DNA from 2 places in the Anaeromyxobacter sp. SG64 genome. Region 1 is predicted to be linked to the other one. Evidence: riboswitches for the same ligand, from Rfam matches in the RefSeq annotation. Region 1 holds a riboswitch; the other holds the start of a gene.
What was found. A riboswitch is a leader RNA that binds a small molecule or an ion and turns the genes downstream of it on or off. The one in region 1 is predicted to bind cobalamin.

Region 1 (4,327 bases):
GTTGCAGCCCTGCGTGAAGACGACGGCGGCGAGCCTCCCGGGCCAGTCGACGAAGGAGCAGGGCCGCAGGGCCGCGATGATCAAGCTGGCACCTCGGCGGCGTCGCCCGGGCGGAGCGACAGGCGCCGCTCGAACTCGGCCTGCTTGCCCGCGTTCCACTGCTGCAGGGGGCGGAGGTACCCGACGATCCGCGAGTAGACCTCGGCGGCGGCGCCGCACCGCGGGCAGGTCGGGCGCTCACCGGCGAGGTACCCGTGCTCGCCGCACACGGAGAACGTCGGCGTGACGGTGAAGTACGGGAGCCGGTAGCGCTCGCACACGGTTCGCACGAACCGCTTCACGGTCGAGGGGTCGTCGATGGCCTCGCCGACGAAGACGTGCTGGACGGTCCCGCCCGTGTACCGCGCCTGGAAATCGTCCTGGTGATCGAGCACCGCGAAGACGTCGTCGCTCGCGTCCACCGGGAGCTGGGAGGAGTTCGTGTAGTACGGCGCGGCGCCCCGGACGGCCGCGTCCTCGTTCGCGCAGCGGATGCCCGGGTGGCGCGCCTTGTCGAACCTGGCCAGCCGGTAGCTCGTCGCCTCGGCCGGCGTCGCCTCCAGGTTGAACCGGCTGCCCGTCTCCGCCTGGTACTGCTCGAGCCGAGCGCGCATGTGGTCGAGCACGCGGAGCCCGAAGGCGCGACCGGGCCCGCTCGCGAGCGTCGTGTCGAGCAGGTTGTCGGCGGCCTCCGCGAGCCCGACGAGGCCGATGGTGGAGAAGTGGTTGCGCCAGTACGAGCCGCTCCGGGCGCGGATGTGGCGCAGGTAGTGGCGGACGTACGGATAGAGGCCCTGCTCGGTGTAACGCTCCAGGATCTTCCGCTTGAGGACCAGGCTGTCGCGGGCGAGGTCCATGACCCGGTCCAGGCGAGCCATGAAGTCGGCCTCGTCGCGCGCGAGGTGGCCGAGGCGCGGCAGGTTCACGGTGACCACGCCGATGGACCCCGTGAGCGGGCTCGCGCCGAAGAGGCCGCCGCCGCGCCGCTCGAGCTCGCGCGTGTCGAGGCGGAGGCGGCAGCACATGCTGCGGGCGTCCTCCGGCGAGAGCTCCGAGTTCACGAAGTTCGCGAAGTACGGGAGGCCGTACCGGGCGGTGACCTCCCAGAGGCGATCGAGCCGGGGGTCCTCGTAGTCGAAGCCGGGCGTGACGTTGTAGGTGGGGATCGGGAACGTGAAGACGCGCCCCTTCGCGTCGCCGCCGGCCATGACGTCGAGGAAGGCGCGGTTGAACAGGTCCATCTCCGCCTGGAACTCGCCGTACGTGGCCGCCTGCCGCTCGCCCCCGAGGACGATCGCCTCGTCGCGGAGCAGCGCGGGGCACTCGAGGTCGAGGGTGACGTTCGTGAACGGCGTCTGGAACCCGACGCGCGTCGGCACGTTGAGGTTGAAGACGAACTCCTGGAGCGCCTGGCGCACCTCCTCGTAGCCGAGCCCGTCGTGCCGGATGAACGGCGCGAGGTACGTGTCGAGGCTCGAGAACGCCTGCGCGCCCGCCGCCTCGCCCTGGAGCGTGTAGAAGAAGTTCGCGATCTGGCCGAGGGCGGTGCGGAAGTGGCGCGCCGGCGCGCTCTCGGCCTTCCCGGGCGCCCCGCGGAACCCCTCGGTGAGGAGGTCGGCGAGATCCCAGCCGACGCAGTAGACGGCGAGGAGGTTCAGGTCGTGGAGGTGGAGGTCGCCCGAGCGATGGGCGTCCCGCACCTCGGGCGGATAGAGCCGCTCGAGCCAGTAGGTGGAGCTCACGTGGCTCGCGACGTAGTTGTTGAGGCCTTGCAGGCTGAACGCCATGTTGGCGTTCTCGGCCACCTGCCAGTCGGAGCGCTCCAGGTAGGCGTCGACGAGCGCCACGCTGGCCGTGTCGGAGATCTCGCGCAGCGCGCGGTGCTGCTCGCGGTAGACGGCGTACGCCCGCGCCGTGCGCCGGTAGGGGCTCGCGAGGAGCACCTCCTCGACGACGTCCTGGATCCGCTCCACCGACGGCCGGCCCTCGATCGTCGCGATCGCGATGGCGAGGACGCGCTGGCAGAGCCGCCTCGCCTCGGCCGCGTCGACCTCGCCGGTGACGGCCCCCGCCTTGGCGATGGCTCGCTGGATGCGCTCGGCGTCGAACGGGACCACCCGTCCGTCGCGCTTCTCGATGGTCTCGAACACGGGCCCTCCTCGTGGCGGCCTCGGGACACGGAGGAGGACCCGAGCACACGACGGCCCGTACGAGGGCAGTGCGCCGAGGACCCTCCGCCCTCCCACGAGGCGTGTCGGTCGTGCCGCCGCCCGAGCATCCGGGCGACGGTCGCTGGCAGGTCTTCGGGCTCGCGAGCGCTCCGGGGCTTCCCGGACCCTACTGTCCGCCGCTTCCCAGCCGAACCGGCCAGTGCGTGTGGCGGAGGTCGTTCTCGCTTACCGCTGCGGGGCAGCCCCGGAATCTCACCGGGTTCCCTATTCGCTCGGAGCGAACCCCGAGCACCAGCGCGAGACCCAACCTATGGTGGTTCACGGTCACGGTCAACGGGATATGTTGTGCCCGGCCGTTCATGCGCCGGGCCCCTCGCGAGACGTCGATCCAGGGGATCGAGGCCCCTTGCCGACGCCCGCCTCGCGTGCGAAGTTCCGCTGCCCCCGAACAGGGCGCCCGCCGACGCCCCAGGCCCACGCGAAGGAACCGCCGATGAAGAAGACCCTGCTCGCCGCGCTCGCCCTCGTGGCGCTCCACGCCACCGCCCTCGCCGCCGACACCTCGCTCGAGACGGTGAAGAAGAAGGGCACGCTCGTCCTCGGCCTCGACGACTCGTTCCCGCCGATGGGCTTCCGGAACGACGACAACCAGATCGTCGGCTACGACATCGACCTGGCGAAGGAGGTCGCGCGGCGGCTCGGCGTGAAGCTCGTCCCGCAGGCCATCGACTGGAACGCCAAGGAGCAGGAGCTCAACACCGGCAAGATCGACTGCATCTGGAACGGCTTCACGATCACCGACGAGCGCAAGAAGGCGATGAGCTTCACGAAGCCGTACCTGCGCAACGCCCAGGTGGTGGTGGTGAAGAAGGCCTCCGGCTACTCCACCCTCGCGAGCCTCAAGGGGAAGAAGGTCGGCCTCCAGGCCGGCTCCTCGGCCGCCGACGCCCTCGAGGGCGCCAAGGCCTTCCGCGCGTCGCTCGAGGAGGTGGTGGAGTTCAAGGACAACCTCACCGCCCTGATGGACCTCGAGGCCCGCGGCGTGGACGCGGTGGTGATGGACCTCATCGTCGCCGACGACAACATCAAGCGCTCGGGCAAGGCCTACGCCGTCCTGAAGGAGACGCTCGCCCCCGAGGTGTTCGGGGTGGGCTTCCGCAAGAACGATCTCGCCCTCCGGGACGCGGTGCAGGGCGCGCTCGAGAGCATGGCCAAGGACGGCACGCTCGCCAAGGTGACCACGAAGTGGTTCGGCTCGGACATCTCGGTCGTCGGGAAGTGAGCACCCGCGCATGGTGAAGCTGCTGGGGGCGATGCTCCAGGGATCGCTCGTCTCCCTGGAGATCTTCTTCCTGACGCTGGTCTTCGCGCTCCCCCTCGCCCTGCCGGTCGCGCTCGGCCGCATGTCGGCGAGCCGGCTCCTGCGCGTCCCGGTCAACCTCTACATCCTCGTGATGCGCGGCACGCCGCTCATCCTGCAGATCCTCTTCGTCTACTTCGCCCCCTACTATCTGTTCGAGGCCTCGTACGATCGGTTCACCGCCGTGATCGTGGCCTTCACCATCAACTACGCCGCCTACTTCGCCGAGATCTACCGTGGTGGCATCCAGTCGATCGCGAAGGGCCAGTACGAGGCCGCCAAGGTGCTCGGCTTCACGCGCGCCGACACCTTCTTCCGGATCGTCCTGCCCCAGGTGGTGAAGCGGATCCTGCCGGCCTCCGCCAACGAGGTCATCACGCTCGTGAAGGACACCGCCCTCGCCCAGACCATCGGCGTGGCCGAGCTCTTCCGGGTGGCGCAGAACGCCTCCGCGCGTCAGTTCTCCACCACGCCCATCTTCGTGGCGGGGGTGTTCTACTTCGTCATGAACTGGGCGGTCTCCGAGCTCTTCCTCCGCGCCGAGCGGAAGCTCGAGTACTACAGCTGAGCCGGGCCATGGACGTCGTCACCGTCGACCACCTCTCCAAGTCCTTCGGCGACCTCCGGGTCCTCACCGACATCTCCTTCTCGGTGCACCAGGGCGAGGTGCTCGCCATCATCGGGCCGTCGGGCTCGGGCAAGTCCACGCTGCTCCGCGCCGTCACCCACCTCGAGACCGCCAGCAGCGGCAGCATCT
Region 2 (4,327 bases), on a different contig from region 1:
GTCGTTCGCGGCCGTGTCGACGACGAGGAGTTTCCCGTTCCCGGCCGGCGCCGTGTAGTAAACGCCCGAAAGCTTCAAATTGGGGAGCGACACGAACACGCGGGCGCCGACCGTCGCCACCTGGTTCGGGAAGGGATAGCCGGGGGCGTCGAAGCTGCCCGGGATCGCGAGGACGTCGATCGTGCCCGTGACCTCGCCGCAGCGCGCCCGGCAGCGGCCGTCGCGGCACTCGCGGCCCGCGGCGCAGGCGCCGCCCGCGCCGCAGGCGGGCGCGTCGGGCTTCGCGCACTCGGCGAGCCCGGAGAGATCGACCTTCGCGATCTGCTGGCCGACCGGGGCGGTCTGGTCGCCCGTGGGCCCGTTGCCGTAGAGCGCGACGTACGCGGTCGTCCCCGCGACGGCGAGCCCGTGCGGGTTCGGCGCGTCGCCGGGCAGCACGATCTCGTCGAGCACCCCGCCCGCCGCGTCGAGGACCACGAGCGTGCCGACGCCGGAGTTCGCGGCGAGCACCGCGCCGGCGTACGTCGTGACGTACTGCAGGTCGTTCCCGGGCAGCACGGTGAGGCTCGTGGGCAGGCTCGCGTCGATGGGCACGACGCCCACCCCGGCGGGGTAGCCGTTCGCGGTGTAGAGCACGTCCGCGCCCATCGCGAGCGCCGTGGGGCCGCCGCGCGACAGGCGCGGGGCGCCGGCGGGGGCCAGCTCGGCCGTCACCGGCCGAACGTCCCCCGTCGCGTAGCAGGCGACGAACACCTCGGCGCGGCAGGCGCCGTCGCGGCACGACTCCCCCGCGCCGCAGGCCTTGCCGCAGGCGCCGCAGTTCTGCCGATCCGTCGCGAGCTCCACGCACGACCGGCCGCACGCCGTGAACCCGCCGGGACACGCCGCGGTGCAGGCGGTGGCGTCCGCCTGCGTCGTGCAGAAGTCGGCCGCGCCGCAGGCGGTGTCGCACGCGCCGCAGTGCTGCGCGTCGCGGGCGAGATCGGTGCAGGCCCCGCCGCACAGGGCGATGCCCGGCGCGCAGCCGCAGCTCCCGGCGCTGCACGCCTCGAGCGCGCCGCAGGTCGCCCCGCAGGCGCCGCAGTTCGAGGCGTCGGTGAGGAGCGACACGCAGCGGCCGCCGCAGTCGACCTCGCCCGAGGGGCAGACGAGGTCCTTCTTGCAGCCGAGGGCGAACGCGAGCGCGAGCGCGACCGCGAGGGGGGAACGGAGGGTCATGGGGTCCTTTCACTGCGAGAAAAGGTCCCGCCGCGGAGCGTGACCATCCACGTCCGGCCGGGGAGGGGGTTGCCGTAGCCGTCGAGGAGCGTCCGGTCGTCGCCGAGGTTCTCGACCTCGAGGTGGAGGGCGACGAGCGGTTGGCGAAGGATCCGCACGGAGGCGCCTGCGCCGAGGATCGTCTGGTCCGGGAGCCGGGCCTGGTTCCGGAGGTCGAGGTACTGGTCGCGCACGTGCTCCACCTGGAGGTGGGCGCCGACCCGGCCGGGCGAGATCGCGGCGCGCGCGTAGACCCGGTGGCGCGGCCGGCGGGGCAGCGCGTTCCCGAGCACGTCGGCGCTGCCGCGCAGCACCTCGGTGGGGAGGAAGGTGTACGCGCCGGAGAGGGCGAGCCCGAGCGCGCGCCGCCAGGGCGAGGTCGCCGCCTCGGCCTCCACGCCCGCGACGAAGGCGCGGCCGGTGTTGAACGGGCGGAACCTGCCGACGCTCGCCGGCTCGTAGGTGATGATGTCGTCGTAGACGGTCGCGTGGCCGCCGACGGAGAGGAGCCCGAGCGCGCCGTCGTAGACGAGCCCCGCGTCGGCGCCGGCGCCCTTCTCCGAGCGCAGGTCGCGGTTCGGGGCGAGGAGCCCCTGCTCGAGGTAGAGCTCCGCGAAGCTCGGTACGCGGTAGGTCCGTCCGCCGCTCGCCCGGAGCGCGAGGCCGCGGGCGAGCTCGAGCGCCGCGCCGAGCTTGGCGGAGACGCCCGAGTATCCGCCGGTCCGCTCCGCCCGCACCGACGGGCCGACGCGCAGCCGGCCGCCGGCGAGGAGCAGGTCCTCCGCGAGCGCGCCCGCGAAGCCAGGCCGGCTCCGCGTCCCGCCGAGCGCGTCGCTCGAGTAGCCCTCCACCTCCGCGGAGGCGGCGGCGGTGAGGACGCCCGGCCCGTGCGTGAGCCCCGCCTCGAGCTCGAGCCCGCCGGCGCCGCCGCGCTGCCGCGTGGGGTCCGACCCCGTCGCGGCGAGCCTCGTGTCTAGGAGGTCGCGGCGGCCGAACGCACGAGCGGCGAGCGTGAGGCGAGGGTGAACCGCGCGCGCGACGCGCAGCATCGCGAGCACCCGCCCGTCCTCCTCCCAGTCCGCGGGGGTCGGCTGGTAGGGCGAGCCGGGGAGCTCGCGCCGCCCGGCCGTGAGCTGCGCGAGGCCGTCGACCCGGAAGCCGCTCGCGACCCCGCCGAACTTGGCGAGGGCGCCGGCGCGCCGCGCGCCGTTGTTCCGGCGGGTCCGCTCCTCGAGGGGGCTCCCCGGCAGCGACGGCCGGTCGTCGAATGCGTAGGTGAAGTCGCCCTGGGTGTCCTCGCCGGTGGCCGCCGCGAAGAGCGAGAACGGCCCGACCTCCGCGACGGTGTCGGCGGAGATCGCGTAGGTGCCGAAGGCGCCGGTGGTCGCCTCGGCGGAGAGCTCGCCCTTCTCGCCCTGGCGCATCACGACGTTCACCGCGCCGCCGAGCGCGCCCGCGCCGAACTGCGCGCCCGCCGCGCCGCGCACCACCTCGATGCGCGAGATCCACTGGCGCGGGATGGTCGAGAGATCCACCCCGCCGCCAGCCGTGCCGAGCGGGAGCCCGTCGAGCAGCACCTTCACGCCGTCCGCGGCGACGCCCCGCACCGAGACGGTGGCGAGCTGGCCGAGCGTGCCGTAGCGGGTGACCGAGACGCCCGGGGCGGTGGCGAGGAGCTGCGCCACGTCCTTCGCCTCGCCCTCGAAGCGGCTCGCGGACACCACCGTCGCGGACGCGGTCGGATCCTTCTCGACCTCGGCGCGTGGTACCCGGACCTCGACCTCGGGGAGCCGCACCGGCGGCTCGCTCTCGGACGGCGGCGCGTCGGGGACGGTGCCGTCGGCGCGCGCACGCAGCGCGAGCCCGAGCGCCAGCGCGGCGACGAGGGCGCACGCGCGCCCCGATGAGCGGGAAGTCGAGCCCAAGTGTCGGGTCTCCTCCGGACCCGATGCATCTTTGCTCGCCGCGAACGGCGAGGCCGCGCACCATGCGCGACAGGCTCGGAGGGAGGTCTCCTGGCTCCCGGGTCGCGGAGGGACGCTCCGCTCGGTACCTCCACCTTCCCACCGCGATTGGGCTGCGGCAGTGGCGACTTCCGAGGCACCTTCACCCGGCTACAGTGGCGGGACCGCGCCGGACTTCGACCGGCTTCCCTGTTCCTCCGTGCCGCTGAATCGAAGCCACGAGTAGCGCCCGCCCGCGCCGGGTGTCAAGCAGGACCCCGCGGGGCGTCGCCGGGGCACCCGGCCGGAGAGTGCATGCGCCGGCCGGGTCCCCGAGCGAATCCGGGTGCCTTCACTTCCGTGCGGTCACCGCAGCGGTGCCGGACGGAGCGGAGCCCACGGCGACGTTCGCCTTCACCTTCGCGAGCCACGCGGGGCCGATCCCCTTCACGACGAGCACGTCCTCCGGCCGGCGGAACGGCTGGCGGGCCCGCTGAGCGACGATCGCCTGGGCGCGCTTCTCTCCGACGCCCGGCAGGCGCATGAGCTCGGCGACGCTCGCGCGGTTGAGGTCGATCCGCTCGCCCGGGCCGAGCGCTCTCTTCGCGGCGAGCGCGGGGCCCGCGAGGAGCAGCACCGCGGCGGCGACCGCGGCGAGGAGGGCCCGCCTCACGGCCGCACCTCGACGGTCTCGAGCCCCACGCGGCGCGGCGCTCCGTTCCCCGCGGGCCGCCCGTCCTCGCGCAGCTCGCGCACCTGGAGCTTGTTCGTCCCGAGGGGCAAGGCGTCGAGCAGGATCGCGATGCTGCCGTCCCTGTTCGTGAACGCGACGCCGATCTTCGGCCACCAGGTCCGCTCGCCGTTCGCGCTGTCGGGGATGGCGTAGACCGCGAGCTTGCGGGCGCCGCCCTTGTCGTTCGTGTCGCTCATCTCTCTCTCCGTTCCGTTCGAGCGCGCGGTCGTGCGCGCGCGCGGCAGGAGAGCAGCGCCTGTGCCGGTCCCAACCCCGCGGGATCCTTTGGACCGTCCACGGAACGGGGGTTCAGGCCCGGCCGCGGCGGCCGCGCGGCGGCCGCGCGCTCACGCGGCGGTCGCGTCGCGCAGCCACGCCGCCGTCTCGACGAACG

Region 2: it holds a riboswitch for cobalamin, as region 1 does, so the genes downstream of both, MNZ29_RS03575 (TonB-dependent siderophore receptor) here and MNZ29_RS00945 (ribonucleoside triphosphate reductase) in region 1, are expected to answer to the same signal.

The regions. Positions count from the first base shown of each region.
Region 1 is NZ_JALCZB010000002.1:50,062-54,388, forward strand. It holds gene MNZ29_RS00940 (anaerobic ribonucleoside-triphosphate reductase activating protein) at 1-84, opposite strand, end outside; gene MNZ29_RS00945 (ribonucleoside triphosphate reductase) at 81-2,189, opposite strand; cobalamin riboswitch at 2,316-2,521, opposite strand; gene MNZ29_RS00950 (amino acid ABC transporter substrate-binding protein) at 2,704-3,492, shown strand; gene MNZ29_RS00955 (amino acid ABC transporter permease) at 3,503-4,138, shown strand; gene MNZ29_RS00960 (amino acid ABC transporter ATP-binding protein) at 4,147-4,327, shown strand, end outside.
Region 2 is NZ_JALCZB010000007.1:16,804-21,130, reverse strand. It holds gene MNZ29_RS03580 (MXAN_6577-like cysteine-rich protein) at 1-1,218, opposite strand, end outside; gene MNZ29_RS03575 (TonB-dependent siderophore receptor) at 1,215-3,182, opposite strand; cobalamin riboswitch at 3,262-3,440, opposite strand; gene MNZ29_RS03570 (helix-hairpin-helix domain-containing protein) at 3,553-3,873, opposite strand; gene MNZ29_RS03565 (hypothetical protein) at 3,870-4,130, opposite strand; gene MNZ29_RS03560 (ABC transporter substrate-binding protein) at 4,281-4,327, opposite strand, start outside.